Regions from separate parts of the Paenibacillus sp. YSY-4.3 genome, predicted to be linked through region 2. Evidence: predicted binding sites of a transcription regulator. Region 2 holds the regulator's gene; the other holds the start of a gene.
The links. The regulator LexA, encoded in region 2, represses DNA repair genes until DNA is damaged. The targets are predictions, from matches to a motif close to CGAACATATGTTCG.

Region 1 (5,249 bases), on a different contig from region 2:
GTGCGATCCGTGCTCCCGATCAATACCTGATCCAAGGATGGCGGAACAAGAGACAGCTTGAGATCCTGCAGCCCCGTCTCTATGATGCCGGCGAATATATCCAAGCTAAGCTCCTCTTCTCCCATCATTTCTACGATTTGATCGAGGAGGTCCAGGACGGCGCTCCATAGCTGGCGATGCTCCATAGCCTCCTGCGGCCTTCCCTGGCGCTGGGCCTCATGCGCCAGCTTGTCCAGGCGATGTGCAGCTTCGGTATCCTCGAGCAGCTTGTAGACCGCCATGCACATTTCACGGGCATTGCTGCTCCGCTTCAACCTCGTCTCAAAAGCGGACAAGGGCGTTACAATCGCCTCACGGCAGCGCTCCAACAGGCGCATAGTCCCGCTCTCCGCCTGCTCCGCCGAACGATCGGGGCCCTCCAGCGACAGGCTCGGCATGCCCTTCCATGGGCGGCCATCATTCCAGCGATAGCCATGAATACCGCTTGCCAAGGCATAGTTTTCGAGCCGATCCATATCGCTTCTCGTCAAGCTGCCGTCAAGCGGCAGCAGAAATTCACTTTTGACGCAGCGGAATACATCCTCGTATTTCCAAAACTTCAACACAACGTCCAAGGCTCCCCGTACCAGCTCTACCATAGGATGATAGAGCACGCTCCGCTTCTGGTCGAAGAAATAAGGGATGCCGTATTCCTCGAACACCGGGCCGACGAGATGGTCGTAATCCTCCAAATTTCTGACAAGCAAAGCCATGTCGCGCCATCTCGCCCCCTGCTCCCTGGCCAGGGCAACCATCGCCCGCGCGGCTCCTTCAATCTCCATGCGCCGACTGCCCGCCGCATGCAGAGTCAAAGCAGCTGGCAAATCCTCCGGCTGCGCTGCTCCCTTCCACGGGGTCCGATGTTCATAGGCAAATTCCAAATGCGATAATGTCTCATTGTTCTTAAAGCGGGGAAACGGACGGGCGCCAAGAACCTCTGCCGCCTTAACCTCGACTTCGCATTCCTCTGCGAGCTCGCGCAGCTTCATGTACGTTATAGCCGTAGAATGGAACAGGTTCAGTTCATGCGGTAATACTCCATCATCATAAGGACGATCCAACGTAAGCGATACGGTCATCGAGGAGGCCACGGACATGAGCGCGCCAATGGCTTTGTACTCCTGCGGGGTAAAAGACTGAAAACCGTCAATCCATATGTCGGCCCCGCGAAGATAGGATGACTTCGGCGCGCCCTCCGCAAGCTTGACGACATGATCCTCTGCATCTATGTAGAGCTGGGATAGTTCCTGGTCAAATTCGCGATAAATGACGCTTAGATCATGGAGCTTATCCTTCAGGAGCGGCGATTCGCCGTCCGACCTTTCGAGGATTTCTCCGTATTTGTCCAGTGCCGAGAAATCGGCATCATGCTTCTTCAACTCGCTGTACAGCGTATTGATCCTGTCGATCACGCCGAGTTGATCGCCCGACTGTTTGTATAGCTTCAGCTCTTTGCGGTGCCTGCGCATAATTTTGTAGAGGAGCATCTTCTTGCCCTCTTCGCTGATCGGTATAAGGGCCGATCCGCCTGTTTCCTGCATAACCCGCAGGGCCAAGCGGTGAAAGCCAAGAACCTGAGCCCTGACGGTACCATATAATTGCTCCGACTGGACGATTGCGCGTTCAATCTGGAACGTCCCCTGCTCCGGGGCGATTAATATAATCGGGGGGCCCGCCGGGTCGGCCCTTAGCATCGAGGTGATCCGTTCCAGTATCAAGCTGCTCTTGCCGCTTCCCGAACGGCCGATGATCAATTGAAGTGACATGGTACTCCTCCTAACAGCAAGCTTGCAGTAAGCCTAATATTGTATCAAAGCAAGAAGCGCGAGCATTTCACGGCTTCTTGTCACGGTCATGTAAGTTAATTTACATTATAGCATACAGATTTTTTGCTTATGCCATAAACAAGAATATATGTTCTGTTCATTTTAAACTAGTAAACGTGCAAAATACAACAAGACTTCTGATACAATCAGAAGTCCTGCCCGCTAGTAATTACTGAATTCCCTGTATTTACCACATGGAATTTGTTAAAATGTCTTGCTCCGCACCTCAAAGATCGCGAACTTTAAATAGTGTCCTTCATTGACGCCTAAAATTTGCGGGTGGTCTTTCCCGGCTGCCCGCCACTCGATCAGTCTGAGCACCTTGCCCGCATCCATGGCCGCTTCCTGAATCGTCTGCAGGAACAGCTCCGGCTTCATATGGTAGGAACAACTTGCGGTAACCAGGTAACCGCCTTCGTTAACCAGCTTCAGGCCATGCAAATTAATGTCTTTATATCCTCTGCACGCCCCTTTGACCGCCCCCTTCGTCTTGGCAAAAGCCGGGGGATCGAGAATAACGACATCCCAGGTACGGCCACCTCCGGCTGTCATCGGCTGAGAGGTATCTGCCTTGCTGTTATCGGCGGCGCGTTCACGCCGTTCGTCCAACCCCTTTACCTGGCTGCGCAAGTATTCAAAAGCATCCGCCACGACGAATTCGACCCGGTCTTCAAAACCGTTCAGCCTGACGTTCTCCCGGGCGCTTTGAATCGCGTGCTCGGAAATATCGAGGCAGGTTACTTTTTTTGCGCCATACTTGCATGCATGCAGTGTAAAGCTCCCCGTATGAGAGAAGCATTCAAGCACGGTTGCCCCATCCCAATATGGAAAAGTAACCTCGTTGCCCTTCCGGTTGACCGGAGCTGTGCGGAATCCACCGCCGTCAGCAGGAAGCTGCTGCAGCATAACGCCGCTCCGTTCCCCCCAGCCCGTCATCAGCGGTTCGATGGAAGCGCGGTTCTCGCGCTGATCAAAGAAATATCCGGTTTTCTGTCCTTGCCAGATGTCAACTTGGATCAATAGGCCGTTCTCCGTCACAGTTACATGCTGCGGTGTCTCGCCATAAAGCGGACCCTTTACCTCCTCGAGACCTTCCAGAGCACGGACGGATACGTCGCTGCGCTCATAGATGCCCGCCGGTTGAAGTACAGCTGTCAAAGCTTCCACAATGCTGGCGCGGCAGCGGTCCATCCCTAGTGTGAGCAACTGTACGACAAGAACGTCGGCAAACCGGTCCACGATCAGTCCTGGCAAGAAATCCGCCTCACCATAGACAAGCCGGTAGGCATCCTCCCGCAGAAATCTGTTGCGGTGCGCAAGGCACTGTTCGAAACGCCGGATAAAGAAAGATGTATCCATCTCTTCGAGCGGTTGATAAGATACGACCCGAACCGTAATTTGCGAATCGGGATTGTAGTAGCCCGTTGCCAGGAACTTGCCTCTCCAATCCAGTACAGCTACTAGACTGCCGGGTTCTGGCCCGCCCTCTACTTTCTCGATTTCATTGTTGTAAATCCAAGGATGCCCCTGTTCCAGCCGCTTCTTACGACTGCGTTGAAATATGACTGATGGCACGCTGACCCACTCCTTTTATTCTTAAATAGCTTCTCCTCGACTTGCGCCAGCCGCCGGTACTCGGGAGCCCTTATGGAAACGGCCTTAGGCCACGGGGCATGAGAGCTGCAAGGACTGCATATATGTAACTTGTACAGCTTTATCAGAGGAGGGAGCTCATGTTTCACGAAATTGTGTTCCCGGCGACATTTGGCTTTGCTTTGTTTCTGCTCGGCATGAAAATCATGGAGGCTGCGCTGCAAACCTGGGCTGGGCCGAGGCTGATCAAACTGCTTCAGGCCTCGACGCGCACGCCATGGACGGGCCTATTGTCGAGCACCTTCGTTACCGCCGTGCTCCAGAGCAGTACGGCGGTAACGGTCATGACGATCGGGCTCGTCAATGCCGGGCTATTGTCTTACGGCCGGACACTGGGCATCATCCTCGGCGGCAACATCGGGACCTGCCTGACAACCGAGCTAATCGCCTTGAACATTTCGCGGCTTGGCATTCCGCTCATGATCGGCTCTCTCGTGACATGGGCTTGCGCTGTCATGGGCGAAGAAGCCCTTCCCCGCAGCCGGAATGGCGGGGGCTGGGCGCGAAAGCTCCGGCCGATCCAATTCGGGTCCCTCGCTTTGTTCGGCTTCAGTCTTATTATGATCGCGATCAAGTGGATGCAATCGATCGGGCCCGCTCTAGAGGATCGCGGGGTGATCGCCTGGCTGTTAAAGCACGCGGACGACAGCCTCCTGTGGGGAGCTATTGCCGGAGCGATTCTCACCGCGCTCATCCATAGCAGCGCAGCCGTTATCGCCATGACGATGGGGCTTGTAGCTGCCGGAGCCCTCCCTGTCGAGTTTGGGATAGCCATGGTCATCGGTTCCAATGTCGGCACATGCATTACGCCGCTGATCGCCTCGGTCGGCAGCACCCGTTCTGGACAGTTCGTCGCCTGGTCCCATGTCGTCCTCAATGTGCTGGGCGCACTGCTCTTCATGCCTCTGATTCCATGGCTTGAGGCCGCGGCAGTTTGGCTTAGCAGCGATCCTGCGGCGCAAATCGCGCACACGCAGACGATTTTTAATGTGGTCTGCTCATTGCTCGCACTCCCTTTTTGCTACTTGCCCATATGGTCAAGATGGGACGGGCCGACGCAATACACCTCGCCGGCAGCGCCGCTGCCCTCCGCCAAAACACGCGATTAGACCTGAACGTCCAGCAGTTTTAACGCTTTTTCCAAAATAAAATCATTATTATCGTAACCGGCATTGCATTGCCTTTCCCAAGCGGTCGCGGGCTCATACCAAGCAACACTGCGTATTTCTTCCGTTTGAGGTTTCAGCATGCCGCCCTCGCTTTCGACAAGATAGTAGTGAACTTCTTTTTGAATGTCTCCATGCTGCGGATGTTGATAAGTATAAGCAATAATATCAATGGGCTCGACGATCCGGCCGATGATGCCGGTCTCCTCCCTAATTTCACGAAGCGCGGTTTGCTCGATTGTCTCGCCGTTCTCCCGCTTTCCTTTTGCAAAGGATATTTTGCCGTATCGGTCTGTAATGAGCTGAATTTGCAATTGTTCCGCTTCTTTGCGGTAGACAATGCCTCCTGCGGATATTTGCTTGGACGGCATAACATGATCCCTCCTTATTCGTAGCACATTCTGTTTAAATACGGGGCTTCAGCTTGCCCCCCCGTACCAGGGATAATACCCAAATGGACAACAAGGATTTCACCCCCGGGGTGAAATCCTTGAATGCAGGTATGATATTTAAAGCGTGATAAGCCTAGTTAACACTATTAAGCCAAGGCTCTGGAGGAATCCTC
Region 2 (5,249 bases):
TGAACACCTTCCGCGTTTGATAATTATATATCATATGTCTCTTTACATTCAGAGGAATAGACTTCTATCCACCCCATAACGTTTGAGGCCATATTTTTGCGCAGGCGTTAATAGCCGTTTCAACGTGTCGCAAACTTTCATTCTATATAATGGATCGAAAGCAGGTAGCTTCGTTTGATAACCACTTTCGCCGAGTCATGAAAAAAGGAGGTGATCACATGCCTGTCATTAAACCGGTATTTACAGCTACTGCCTCCGCGCCGGTAGCCTCTGGGGGAGCAATCACTACGACCATTAATCCCGTTACGACTCGCTACTTCGCTGCCATTACTGCCGGCATGATCGGAGCCACCGATACGACGATTCCCGCAGACAGCTTTACGAACGACGACGATACTCCTATTACTGATCTGCCAACGATTACAGCGGCTAACGATTATTTCAACGTCTATATCAACGGAGTCCTGCAGCAAAACTCCCTATCTACGCTTACAACAGCAAGCTTAGTGCTTGCCACTACAGATCTCCTGGTCGGAACGCCGGTAACATTGGAGGTCGCCAGCTTTGCCGGAGCTGCATCTGATTTAACGACTCCGCCGACCATTTCTGCGCCTGACATTACAATTAACACTTAACGAACACAAAGAAGGAACCGCAAATTAGACTGCGGCTCCTTCTTTGACTTCATGCATATATCCAGAACATTTATACATATGAATCACTTCGTAGGCAGGACAAGAATATCGCCAGGTTGGATATTGCTTCCGGCCAAATCATTCGCCCGCATAATCGAAGTAACATATATCCTCGTATCCATATTACCAGGCTTATGAGCTGCGGCAATCTTCCATAGAGAATCCCCCTGCCTGACAACAACTGATTCCAACTCTGCAAATTCATGCTCAGCTGATGAGGCTGCTACCGTAACCATTCCCGCCCAAGCAATAACCACGAACAGAATAAACACTAACACCTTAAACAAGGTAATTCCAGCAAGTATATTCGAAATGGAGTAAGCAATTGCTTCATTCAATCTGGCTGCACCCTTACGCAGGGCTCCCACATTGCGCGTATTCGCCTTACGATCATAAATGCTTTGATAGGTACTGTATCTCAACATAATATTATCACTCCAAACAAATGTTCTTATTATTTGAAATCATAATAACACGAACGTTTGTTTGATTCAATAGTTTTTTAGAACAATTGTTCCCCTATTTTTCGACACCGATAATTCAACACGCTGAGATGCATATCCCAATAGCAATACCCGCATTCCAATTCAGCCATTCCATATTTAGAACTTATGTTTGTGCGAACGGAAGTTCTATGTTATAATTTTTCCAAACGTTACTAAATGGGGTTGATGGATTATGTCGAAGGTTTCTAGCCGTCAGCAAGCTATTCTTGAATTTATACGCTCCGAAGTAAGATTGAAAGGTTACCCGCCTTCCGTGCGTGAAATCGGCGAAGCAGTCGGACTAGCTTCCAGTTCAACGGTACACGGCCATTTGGATCGGCTAGAGAAGAAAGGCTTTATCCGGCGTGATCCAACGAAGCCAAGAGCGATCGAATTGCTGGGGCAAGACGAGGCGGAGGGCATCGGCCAGTTTGCCCATTCCGTGGCCCGTGTGCCCGTCATCGGTAAAGTCACTGCCGGCGTTCCTATAACGGCGACCGAGAACATCGAGGATTATTTCCCGCTTCCGCAGCATTATGCCGGAGAAGGCGAGATCTTCATGTTATCCGTTGTCGGCAACAGCATGATCGAAGCGGGAATCCATAGCGGAGACTATGTTATTGTGCGGAAGCAGCAAACGGCCAATAACGGAGAAATCGTTGTTGCGATGACAGAGGATGACGAGGCGACGGTCAAGACATTCTACAAGGAAAAGGATCATATTCGCCTTCAGCCCGAGAATGCGACGATGGAGCCGCTTCGTTTGAAACATGTGACGATCTTGGGCAAAGTAGTCGGCCTATTCCGGGATCTGCACTAGAGTGAAATCAAAGAAAGAGCTACCTTGTCGGTAGGCTCTTTCTTTTTATATATTTTTAAACTCTTAGAAAACGAATATATGCTTCATTAAATGCCTCAAGCTCATCGTAGAACACACCATGCCCGCTCCTTTCAAACCGGTAAAGCTCGGATTGGGGGATTCCCCGGTGCAAAGCCTCTGCAGAAGCAAAAGGGACGATTTGGTCCTGCGCACCATTAAATAATCCTGTCGGAACAACGATGCGGTTGAGGTCCGGTCGCAAATCTTCATCCCGCAACGAGACTAGCCCTTGAATCGTCCCATGGCCGGAAGCAGCCAATCCCATATCTTGAAACCAATCCCGGAATGCAGGAGTAATTTTGCTGAAAAAGAACTTCTCCACAAATTCAGCCAGCATCTGCGGACGATTCGAATAAGTCTGTTGAATAAGCGCATTAATATCATGGACAGGCAATCCGTAAGGATAATTAGGCGATTGGGAGAAGCGAGGGGCAGCCGCCGAAATTAACGCCAGTTTGCATACCCCATACCCTGCATAACGCGCCATGTAGCGAATAGCAATCGCTCCACCGATGGAGAAGCCTGTGAGGATAAAGCGGTTTATACCGAGCGCCGCAACAACGGCACGAACATCGGCGGCCAGCCTATCGTAATTATAGCCTGCCCACGGGCGGTCCGATTTGCCGAAGCCGCGCAAATCGATCCCGATGCAGCGATATCCGTATTTCGGAAGGATGTTCCACTGGTATTCAAACATTTTATGATTGACCGGCCAGCCATGGATAAACAGAATCGGCATGCTGCCAGGGCCAGGATCCACATCTTCCACAAATATTTTAACCCCTTGCTCCACCTCGATATAATACATTGCAGTTACTCCCCTTCCAGCCGCGTTAATTAATTGAACGCATACTAGAAGGTATGCAGCAAATTGATGCATTATATCGGATACAACTCCTGCTTACCCCCGATTTCCTTCCTGCAATCTTTACACAATCCGGCAACATGGCCAAAATCATTCGAATAGAACACCAGCTTCTTCGCCTGGTTGCACCGGGAACATTTCTGATTGCGTGAAGCGGCGATGTCCGAATTCTCATTGGAGGCTCGCTTCTTGGATAAGTAGATGACATTGCTCTTTTGCGCCGAAGTCCTCCTCTTCTTTAAAATCGCAGCCGCTACTCCAAGGGCAGTCAAAATGAGAACAAGCAATATTAAACCAATCATTACAATAACCCATAATTCCATGGAACCTCTCCCCTCAGATCTTCAATTTATATGTATCGTCGCTATTCCTGCTCTAATACAGATGTTGTCTTAGATCTTAACGGAGATATACAGCCGCTGTAAACAGCAATAAGCCCTGGAGCATAAGCCCCAGAGCCGCTTGGTTGACCTCGATGCGTCAACGCAGAATACCCCATGCCCGCTCCCTCTAGAGTAGCATGGCTGCACCCTCCCTTAACGCATCAATGCGCTTTTTCATCCGCAAAGCTGCCGCCTGTTACATCAGACACCGTTTCGACCGCAATGAAGGCCTTAGGGTCAATTTCACGAACGACCGTCTTCAGCATGGACAATTCCAGCCGGCTGACTACGCAGTAAATGACCTGGGTTTCTTCCTTGCTAATCCCGCCTCTCGCATACAGGTAGGTTGTGCTTCTTCCAAGACTATTCATAATGGCTTCGGCCACTTCTTCGTACTGCTTGGTGATAATCGTAACCGATTTCGATTCATCGAGACCCTGTACGATAACATCCATGACCTTGGAGGCGATATAATATGTGAAAATCGAATACATCGCCGAATCCCAGCCGAGCAGGAAGCCGGCTACGATAAAAATAACGATGTTGATAATGAGGATGATCTGACCTACGGAAACATTGACTTTTTTCGAGATTAAGATAGCTACGATTTCCGCCCCATCTGTCGTACCCCCTAGCCTTAACACTAAGCCAACGCCCAGACCGAGTAACAACGCGCCAAATAGAACTGCCAGCAATTTGTCATTCGTAAAAGCCTCCACTTGATGCAAGTAACCCGTTGTTAAGGAAAGTACTGCGATACCGTACAGCGAAGCGAACGCGAACTTCTTCCCAACCTGTCTATAGCCAACAAATATAAAAGGCAGGTTGATCGCGAAGAGGAAAATCCCCAATGGAATTTCCGTAATATTCGTGAGCATAAGCGAGATCCCTGTGATTCCGCCATCAATAATCGCATTCGGTACAAGGAACAGCTCCAGCGCAACTCCGGCTATGATTGCCCCGATGGTGATAAAGAAAATTTTTGAAATAAGTTCTACTGGTTTACTTAAATTCTCCTTTCTTCTGCTTGTCTTTCCGATACTTGGCTTGGTTTCTGCCATCTTTTCAACCCTTTCAGTAAAATTTACATATAAATAATTTAATGAAATTATAAAAGAAAATCAAATGGAGTGATAAAAGACCCCAGATCCCTCCTCACAGGAGAAACCCAAGGTCTTGTCAATCAGCATATTCAATTAGCCTCAATACGGTTTATTTCACGCCCTTGCGGCGGTTAGAAATATCCAGCCAGACGGCGAAGACGAGGATGGAGCCTTTAACGACATACTGCCAGAACGATTCTAGTCCCATCAGCGACATGCCATTGTCCAACGAGGTCATAACCAGAGCGCCGATCAGCGCACCGATGACGGTACCCGCACCACCCATCAGCGAGGTGCCGCCGATGACACAAGCAGCAATGGCGTCCATCTCGGCCATCGTACCCGCGGTAATCGTCGCCGATGCTAGACGGGACGTTAATACGATAGCTGCGATCGAGCTGAGCAAACCGCTGAGCAGGAAGATCAGCATCGTTTTGCGATGGATGTTAATCCCCGATAAGCGGGCCGCCTCCTTGTTTCCGCCAATCGCGTAAATATGGCGTCCAAACGTCGTCTTCGTGGACAGGAAATAAAAGATGACGGCAAGCGCGATGACGAAGATAATTGGAAACGGAATGCCTTTGTAGTTGTTCATGATCAGCACAAAGGAAATAATTATCAAAGAGACCACGGCTACTTTAATAATGTCCACGCCAAGCGGGGCTACCTCAAAGCCATACTTCTGCCGGGAACGACGCTTTCTTATGGCACTCCACACGAACAATCCAATAGCGATAGCTGCGATAATAATTCCGAACCCTTTGGCAAAATACGCATTGCCCAGCATCGCCAGCACTGGATCGGATACGGGGATCGTCATCGATTCCGTAACACCCAT

Region 1: a site for LexA is predicted at 1,947-1,960, ahead of addB (helicase-exonuclease AddAB subunit AddB). Genes of this name have one in related genera too.

The regions. Positions count from the first base shown of each region.
Region 1 is NZ_BAABMC010000003.1:674,285-679,533, forward strand. It holds gene addB (helicase-exonuclease AddAB subunit AddB) at 1-1,805, opposite strand, end outside; gene ACYUJT_RS13920 (class I SAM-dependent rRNA methyltransferase) at 2,070-3,440, opposite strand; gene ACYUJT_RS13925 (Na/Pi cotransporter family protein) at 3,599-4,627, shown strand; gene ACYUJT_RS13930 (NUDIX hydrolase) at 4,624-5,055, opposite strand; gene mtaB (tRNA (N(6)-L-threonylcarbamoyladenosine(37)-C(2))-methylthiotransferase MtaB) at 5,223-5,249, opposite strand, start outside.
Region 2 is NZ_BAABMC010000007.1:189,977-195,225, forward strand. It holds gene ACYUJT_RS20550 (DUF4183 domain-containing protein) at 219-635, shown strand; gene ACYUJT_RS20555 (LysM peptidoglycan-binding domain-containing protein) at 719-1,120, opposite strand; gene lexA (transcriptional repressor LexA) at 1,374-2,000, shown strand; gene ACYUJT_RS20565 (alpha/beta fold hydrolase) at 2,056-2,868, opposite strand; gene ACYUJT_RS20570 (hypothetical protein) at 2,940-3,248, opposite strand; gene ACYUJT_RS20575 (YitT family protein) at 3,470-4,369, opposite strand; gene ACYUJT_RS20580 (sugar ABC transporter permease) at 4,521-5,249, opposite strand, start outside.